DNA from 2 places in the Lactobacillus sp. ESL0791 genome. Region 1 is predicted to be linked to the other one. Evidence: riboswitches for the same ligand, from Rfam matches in the RefSeq annotation. Region 1 holds a riboswitch; the other holds the start of a gene.
What was found. A riboswitch is a leader RNA that binds a small molecule or an ion and turns the genes downstream of it on or off. The one in region 1 is predicted to bind thiamine pyrophosphate.
Positions count from the first base shown of each region.

Region 2: linked by a shared signal. The riboswitch ahead of PT285_RS07485 (ECF transporter S component) and the one ahead of thiS (sulfur carrier protein ThiS) in region 1 are both predicted to bind thiamine pyrophosphate.

Region 1 covers NZ_JAQTHU010000001.1:123,087-127,300, forward strand. The annotation lists gene PT285_RS00635 (ATP-binding cassette domain-containing protein) at 1-465, opposite strand, end outside; TPP riboswitch at 509-601, opposite strand; gene PT285_RS00640 (AraC family transcriptional regulator) at 720-1,652, shown strand; gene PT285_RS11395 (hypothetical protein) at 2,031-2,096, opposite strand; TPP riboswitch at 2,430-2,522, shown strand; gene thiS (sulfur carrier protein ThiS) at 2,624-2,821, shown strand; gene thiF (sulfur carrier protein ThiS adenylyltransferase ThiF) at 2,825-3,481, shown strand; gene PT285_RS00660 (thiazole synthase) at 3,512-4,214, shown strand, end outside.
Region 2 covers NZ_JAQTHU010000001.1:1,528,503-1,532,716, forward strand. The annotation lists gene PT285_RS07475 (sigma 54-interacting transcriptional regulator) at 1-532, opposite strand, end outside; gene udk (uridine kinase) at 761-1,402, shown strand; gene PT285_RS07485 (ECF transporter S component) at 1,464-2,042, opposite strand; TPP riboswitch at 2,093-2,186, opposite strand; gene PT285_RS07490 (MFS transporter) at 2,241-3,473, opposite strand; gene PT285_RS07495 (M42 family metallopeptidase) at 3,571-4,214, opposite strand, start outside.

The sequences.
Region 1 (4,214 bases):
TTCGTCCAGTAAAAAAAGGTCGACATCCATTGCCATTAAAACCGCTAAGGCAACCTTTTGCTGCTGCCCGCCGGAAAGGGTGACAATTGCTTGATCAAGCAGGTCGTCAATCTGGGCGAAAGAAACGGCTTGGATAAGGCGTTTTTGATAATCTTCTTTAGAAACCCGTAAATTTTCTAATGCAAAAATTATTTCTTCACGCGGCGTCCGCATCGTAAACTGTTCGCCAGCATTTTGAAACATCATCGCGTGTGTTAGACCACCAACATCGATCTTGCCGCTAACCTTCCCGGCGTATTTGGGGTAAAGTCCTGCTAGCAATTTTAAAAAGGTCGATTTGCCGCAGCCGGTCGGCCCAATTAAAAGGGAAAACTTGCCGCTGGGGATGCTGAGGGTCAGGTTGTCTAAAATGTTAGTTTTGTCATCATACGAAAAAGTTAAGTTCTTACTAGTTATTACTGCCATTTTCTTTACCAAATAAAAAACCGTCAAGGGCTGCTTGACGGCGTAGAAGTTCAATCATTTTTCCCTTCGTTTGGCATTGCCCAAAATCAGGTTCAATGGGTATCTCTCAGCCGTATCAGCACCCCGCTATGTTGCCTTAATTCTACATGAAACATTTTAGTTTGTCTATTTATGAAGAAAGCGTACGCATCGCCTAATTTGTAATATAATAAGGAAAATAGAATTGACGAAAAATAGGGAGATGGCCCAAACCGATGACAAATCTGAACCAATATCTGACAAGCGTTTTAAAGGCAAGTAATGATGTCAATGAGCTGCGCCTGCTCGCTGGAACGCGAGCCTTTGACTGGTTCAGCGTCTACCTTGAAAATCATAACGCTGGGATTCATCGGTATCGTGCTAATACTGCCACCCTTTTCTATCAGGTGCAGGGGACTGCTAATATTAAGGTAAATGGCAAAATTCTCACTTTAGGGGCGGGCAATTTGCTGCTGTTTAATCCGCGCCAAGAATATGAGGTGGTTAAGCAACCGGCGGCAACAATTTTAGCCAAAATAAAGTTTAAGCCCAGTTTTAATTATCAGAGTTTTTTGGAAAATTTAGTTTATCAAAGTGCACGCGAAGATGAAATTATTGCCAAACTGCTGACCAAGTTAAATCAGGATGGCTTGTTGCTGTTTAAAAATACGCAGGTTTCACAGCCATCCCAATTAATGCAGAAACTGCTTAACGATTATTTGAATGACGAAGTGTTTGTTCGCAGCTTGATTGTTGCCGAAGTTACGACTGTGGTGATTCTTTCGTTGCAGGAACAGAGCCTGCTTAGTTCAATTGCTCTCAGCCATAATAAATTTGCCGGAACTGCCCTTGATCACTATCTTGATGTGCATTTTAGAGACGTGACGCTGACGCAGGCGGCTAATTATTTTGCGCTTAATCCTAACTATTTTTCCAATCTGGTTAAGCAGAAAACGGGAAAAAGTTTTGTCGAACACGTTGATGAACGCCGGATGCAGGAAGCACGCAATCTATTGGCTCAGCCCAATATTTCTTTGAAGGAAATTATCAGCCGGGTAGGATATTCAAGCAAATCGTTTTTTTATAAAAAATTCAATGAATACTACCACCAAACTCCGGCAGAGATGCGGCGAGAACTGTTTCGTCAGGCTAATATTAATTTGAAGTAAAATTTTTGCATTGCTAGTGTTACATTTACAAAAAATAATTTTTTACAGAGTAAAGTTCGAAAGTTATCTGTATGAGATAGCAGGTCAGCTTAATGTTAATATACTTAATAGCAAAATTACTAAGAATTCACTTTATAAAAATATTTGTTTTTTAACTGTTGGTGATGATAAGATCAATATTAGTTATTCTGATGTTAAGAAGGAAGTTTTGCTTGGTTTTCTTCACAATCATGTTATACTTGTAAATGAAAAGAGGTCCGGCAATATAAAAGCCGCAACCTCTTTAGCAGCCGCTTAAAAGGCGGTGGCAATTATATTAGACTGAAAAGGCCGTCCTATAACTCGCCAAAGTTATAAAGTGGGACGGTCTTTTCATGTCTACTTCTTGTTGTGCTTGTCGAACAAAACGACAAGGGCTATAAGCAACGTGCCAAAATCCAGCATTAAGCTGATGGCCTGGTAAACAGACAAGCAGGGGACTCTTTCTAAACAGATTTCGTGCCATAAGCATCTCTTCCTTTCTAGAAAACAGCCACCGCCCTCTAAACTTCTGCAAGTTAATTATAGCGAAAAAGTCTCACTATTTGCAATGACAGAAAGTAACTGTGTAAAGGAATTACTATCAATAACTTGATATATAGTTACTGTTTGCAAGCAGTTTTAACAAACTGTTTCTGTATTTTAGTCAAAAGAGTAAATACCGCTATCAAAGAAATCGCTTATTTTGTTGTTGACAGTTGATAAATAATTTGTTATACCTACTTTAGTTAAATATTTAAAGTTCGTCTGGGGTGTCATAATTGACTGAGATTATACCCATCGAACCTGATGTAGTTTGTACTACCGAAGGAAGAGCGACTGTTAATTGATTTTAATTTCGGGCTATCCTTTAACTAAGGATAGCCTATTTTAGTTAAAAGATAAAAACGTAATAGCCTCTTTCTTCAGTAAGCGAAGAAGGGGGTTATTTTTTGGTTACTGTTAATGGTAAGCAGGAAAAAAATTTGGCTGGCAAATCAGTTGCTGCTTTTTTATCTGACCGCAAAGCACCGATTGATAATTTGGTTGTTGAACTCAATGGCAAAATTGTTCACCGAGCTAGTTTTGACCAAGTTTTTTTGCGTGAAAATGATAAGGTTGAGGTAATTTCCTTTGTTGGTGGTGGTTAGGCGATGAAGAAAATAACAGAAATTACGCTGCAGGGAATCCCGCTTGAAGATGTGTATGCGGAGATGAAAGACAGAAACGTTGCAGGGTCAACGGCCAAGCTCGCGCAAGCTCATGTTGTGATTGCAGGTTGCGGCGGTTTGGGCACCAATATTGCACTTGCATTAACCCGTATTGGTGTCGGGCATTTGACATTGATTGATTTTGATACGGTTGAATTAAGCAACCTCAATCGTCAACAGTTTAAGTTTAGCCAGGTGGGGATGCCCAAAGTAGCGGCAATGAAGCAAAATTTGCAGGAAGTCAATCCGTTTGTGGATGTCATGGCAGTGCAGGAAAAAATTATGCAGGATAATGTACAGCGGCTGTTTGAAAATGCCGATATTATCTGTGAGGCCTTTGACGATCCCGCAGCTAAGGCGATGCTTTTAGAAACTGCCCAGACAATTTTTCCGCATAAACCCCTAGTAATGGGCTCGGGTATGGCTGGAATCCACAGCGCCAATGCGATTAAAACAAGCAAAATTGCTCCCAACGTTTATTTAGCTGGTGATCGGGTATCGTTAGGTAGTGAGGGGTTGATGGCTCCGCGCGTCATGATTTGTGCGGGACATGAAGCCAATGTGATTGTGCAGCTGCTTTTAGGTGTAGCTGAACTTTAATAATTTTAAAAAGAATTTGGAGAAAAAATTATGACAGATGAGAAAAAAGAAGATTTATTGACAATTGCCGGACATACTTTTTCGTCCCGTTTTATTTTAGGTTCGGGAAAGTATTCTTATGATTTAATCGACGCCGCCGTTAAACATGCTAAGGCACAGATTATCACAATGGCCCTGCGGCGGACCAGCACAGCTAAAGAAAATATTTTAAATTATATTCCTAAAGGTGTGACGATTCTGCCGAATACCTCGGGATCAACAAACGCCGAAGAAGCAATTCGGACTGCCAGGCTGGCCCGAGAATTAAGCGGCAGCGATTTTATCAAGCTGGAAGTCGTTCCCGATAAAAAATATTTGCTGCCGGACAACGCTGAAACGGTCAAGGCAACAAAAGTTTTGGCTGGAGAAGGCTTTATTGTTATGCCGTATATTTTACCAGACCTAAATACCGCTCACCAGTTAGTAGCTGCGGGAGCAGCAACTGTTATGCCGCTTGCTGCTCCGATTGGAACCAACAAAGGCTTGGCAACCAAAGAACTGATTCAAATTTTGATTGATGAAATTGACGTGCCGATTATCGTCGATGCCGGAATTGGTCGTCCGAGCCAGGCTGCTGAAGCAATGGAGATGGGGGCTGATGCAATCATGGCTAATACATCAATGGCCACCGCCAAAAATATTCCGCTGATGGCTGAGGCATTTCGTTTAGCAGTTGAAGGTGGCCGGAAAGCTT
Region 2 (4,214 bases), 1.4 Mb from region 1:
TCAGCAATTCGGGATTATCGGCATATTGGGCACAATTAATCGTAACAAACGGCGCTGAATGAGAAACTAACTTATGCGTACGGCAAAAACGATTAATCAAACTCACCAAATAACTTTTACCGGTTCCGCTCTCACCCGTGATCAACAGCGGCAACCCGCCGTTAGGGTATAAAATTGCTGCTCGGACGCGTTCAATACTTTCTTTTAAGCTGGGATTAATTTTAGTAAAAGTTTTTAAAATATCTTCCCGTTCATTTTGCTGCTGCACCTGCGCAGTTGACTGATAGACATTTTGCGGCAGTCGATAATTTACTTTTTCAAATTCTGCTTTATGGAAAAAATACACCGGCCGGGAATCAATCTTGACTAATTTTTGTTCGTTCGCAAGCTGGTTTAAATACACGCTGACGGTATTACGCTTTGCCTTTAATCTTTTAGCAATCCCACTGGCAGTATATTCCTCACCAAGATTTGCTAAATCAATTGTTTTAGTTTGCGTTTTAAGATAATTGAGAATTTCATTTTTGAGCATTGCAAGCCTCCGCTGCTATCAATCGCTTTCACCACTAATTCTAACGCTAAGTACTATCTTTTAATAAAATAATTGCAAAATTCGTTAACTTTTTCGCCTCTTAAAGCTAATCATTTGTAAAATTTTTTCAATTCTCCCGAAAAAATGTCAAACTGCTTTTATAAGCTATTGGTATTCTATGCAAACTAAAGTAAAATATTAATTGAGTTAAGTGGAGGGGAAGCTGAAATGGTAAAACTTAAGAAGCCAGTTGTCATCGGCATTGCCGGCGGCTCCGGCAGCGGCAAAACCACGATTGCGCATAAAGTGGCCGAGCAGATGAACGCCAACGAACACATCATGATTATGACCCAAGATGCGTACTACAAAGACAACACAGGAATTTCAATGGCAGAACGCATGAAGATTAACTACGATCATCCCGATGCTTTTGACGTTCCCTACTTAACTAAGCAGCTCAACCAGCTTTTACATTATCAGGCAATTGAGCGACCGATTTATGATTTTAAGGCGCATACCAGAAGCAAGCAGACAGAACATATCGAACCTGCCGATATCATCATACTGGAAGGAATTCTGGTCCTGTTTAACAAGAAAATTCGTGACCTGATGGACATCAAGGTTTACGTCGACACCGACGACGATATTCGCTTCATCCGCCGGCTGGAACGCGACATGAACGAGCGCGGACGCTCGCTTGATTCCGTAATTACGCAATACATGGCAACAGTCAAGCCAATGTATAACCAGTTCATCGAACCGACCAAACGTTATGCTGATATTATTATCCCCGAGGGCGGTAAAAACAATGTGGCGATTGACATGCTGACCACCAAAATGCATTCCATCTTAAATCAAAAAGAACAATAGACATTAAAAAAACTGCGGCAGCTGCCGCAGTTTTTTAGTGTAATCTAAGAAATACTCTTCGTTAAGCAATTTTAGGTTTTAAAGTTTTATCAAACAGATTTGTAATTAATTTGACTAAGACACCGTCAAACAATATTGCCGAAATCATGTTGGTGATAAACATGGTTATCTGAACGGTGACGGAAAATGCATACCAGCTGTACATGATGTACGACGAGATAAAAATGCCTAGGCCGGCAAAAAGTGCCCCGGTGAGCACGCTTGCCCACGAAAATTTCTGGTAACGTTCTTTTTTCGGGAAAAAGCCAATTTCGTTGGTTGCTCCCTGAATCAAGCCGGAAATGATTGTTTGCGCGCCCCATTGGCCGCCGATTGCCATTTCAACAATTGATGACAGCACCTCACCAACGGTACCCGAACCGACCGTGGGCACAAAATACATTGCTAGCGGCGCAGCCATCAGCCACAAGCCGGAGAAAACAGTGTCCGTCACTGGAGCAAAACCAGTTGGAACCAGCAATAATTTTATCCAGTTATACGCGCCGTTAAAACCGTAAGTATAAATAATACCCATGATAATTCCAATCAGTGCCACCAAGATAATTGATTTAACATTCCACCTTGAAGATCTCGTAAACATAAAAAACTCCTTCTAATTTTATCAATTAATAAATCAGAAGGAGTTAAATAAATACCATTAAAACACTTCCCTAGCGCAGGTATTGTCCCGTTCAGGTTCCAAGGGTATTGTCTCAGCTTTGGTATTGCACCCCTAGTGATCTATTTTTTATAAATTCAATTTATTATACCACAGTTATCACGGCAGCTTAAAAAAGTTTTAGCCTTTGACCGGTGCCAGCTTTTTCAGCCCTGGCAGACTCATCATTACGATAAAACTGATGATGTAAAGGGCTGACAAGAAACCCATGACCACCGTCAAATTATAGTGATCCATCAGAATGCCAATAACCACCGATGAAAAACCGCCGATTGCCCGGCCGATATTCACGATAATATTATTAGCACTGGACCTGATTTCCGTTGGGTAAAGGCGGCTGATGACCGCACCGTAGCCGCCGAACATTCCGTTGGAAAAGAAACCGACAACTGCCCCAATCAGAAGCAGGGTCACCATGTTAGTTGCCAGGCTCAAAGTATAAACCATGATGGCGGAACCGATTAGGAAGATGCCAAAAGCCCGCCGCGGACCAAAGTAATCAAAGATTGAACCAAAGGTCATCATGCCGATGCTCATCCCAACAATTGTGGCAATCATCCATAAGCTGGAATTGGCAACGTTTAAGTGCAACTGTTTTTGCACAATCGTCGGCAGCCAGTTCATCAAGCCAAAGTAACCGGCAATTTGCACCGTCATCATCAGCATCAGACCAAGACTTTGGAAGGTTAATTTCGGTGTAGCGAACATCTTCTTAGCAACATTAGACAGCAGTGAACCTTTTTCTTCAGAACGCGCAGTCAAAAATTGCGCACTTTCGTGCAGGTGCTTTCTGATAAAGATTGTCAAAACAACCGGTACAATGCCCACCAAAAAGAGCATATGCCAGCCGGCAGTCGGAATCACCCAGGCCGCAATCAGCGCAGCCAAAATCGCACCAACCTGACCGCCGACTGCCGCAATCGAGGTCATTTTCCCAATCTGTTTCTTAGGAAAGCTTTCAGCAATCAAAGCAATACCAACCCCGTATTCACCGCCGGCACCGATACCGGCAAGAAAACGGAGGGCATAAATTAGATAAATATTATTGGCAAAAGCCATGCAGGCCGTTGCCACCGCAAAAATAATTACCGTGTGGCTAAAAGTTTTAACCCGGCCGATTTTATCGCCCAAGATGCCAAAGGCGATACCGCCGACCAGCATTCCCAGGTTGGTAACCGATGAAATCAGACCCGCAGCGCCACCTGACAGGTGCAACTCGGCAATCATCGAACTCATCGCAAACGATAAAAAAAGCACATCCATGTTTTCCAACGCAAAACCTGATGAAGTTGACGCAATGGTCCACTTCTGGTCGTTAGTTAGTACATGATTGTGCTGCTTAGTAGTATCCATATTCAATTCCTCCAAAACGAATGCTCTCTGTCATTCAATTATTTCTTCGAAACTATATTTTACTCGTTTTTTAAATTTTTACAAATATTATTTATATTTAGTTAAATTTACTGAAGCCGGCAAGTCGTTCCGTGGTCATGTCACGAATAATAGCCGTTGCTAGCTTAACCGCATTTCTGAAGTCTTCGTATGCAGTAAAGCAATACGGTGAATGTTCATAACGAACAGGAATGCCAATGACGACGGTTGGTGCCCCGTTTTCATAATACATGGCCGCACCGTCCTGGCCGCCGCCGGTTCTAACGGACCGTGTGTAAGGAATCTTATTTTGGTCGGCCAAGTCACAGACATACTGCTCAAATTTCGGATTCGGCAAAAATGACGTATCCATGTCGCGGATCATTGGTCCCCGCTTTAGGCCTGTCTGGGACAGCCAGGCAGGTGTAAAGGTATCATCCGCTGGACAAGATTCAAGGACAATTCCCAGATCAGGCTTAATCTTTCTCGTGGTCACATAAGCACCGCGCAGGCCGACCTCCTCCTGGCTGGAAAGCGCGCCAACCACGTTAAAATTGGTTTCTTCGCCTTTTAGTTCATCTAAAATAGCGACCATAGCGCCGGCACCAAAGCGGTCATCGAAATCCTTGCCAAAGAAGAGACCATTTTTATCGTTGTATTCGCACTTCACGTCGACAAAAATTGGGCAGCCCGTATCAATCTTGTAATCATTGATCGTTTCTT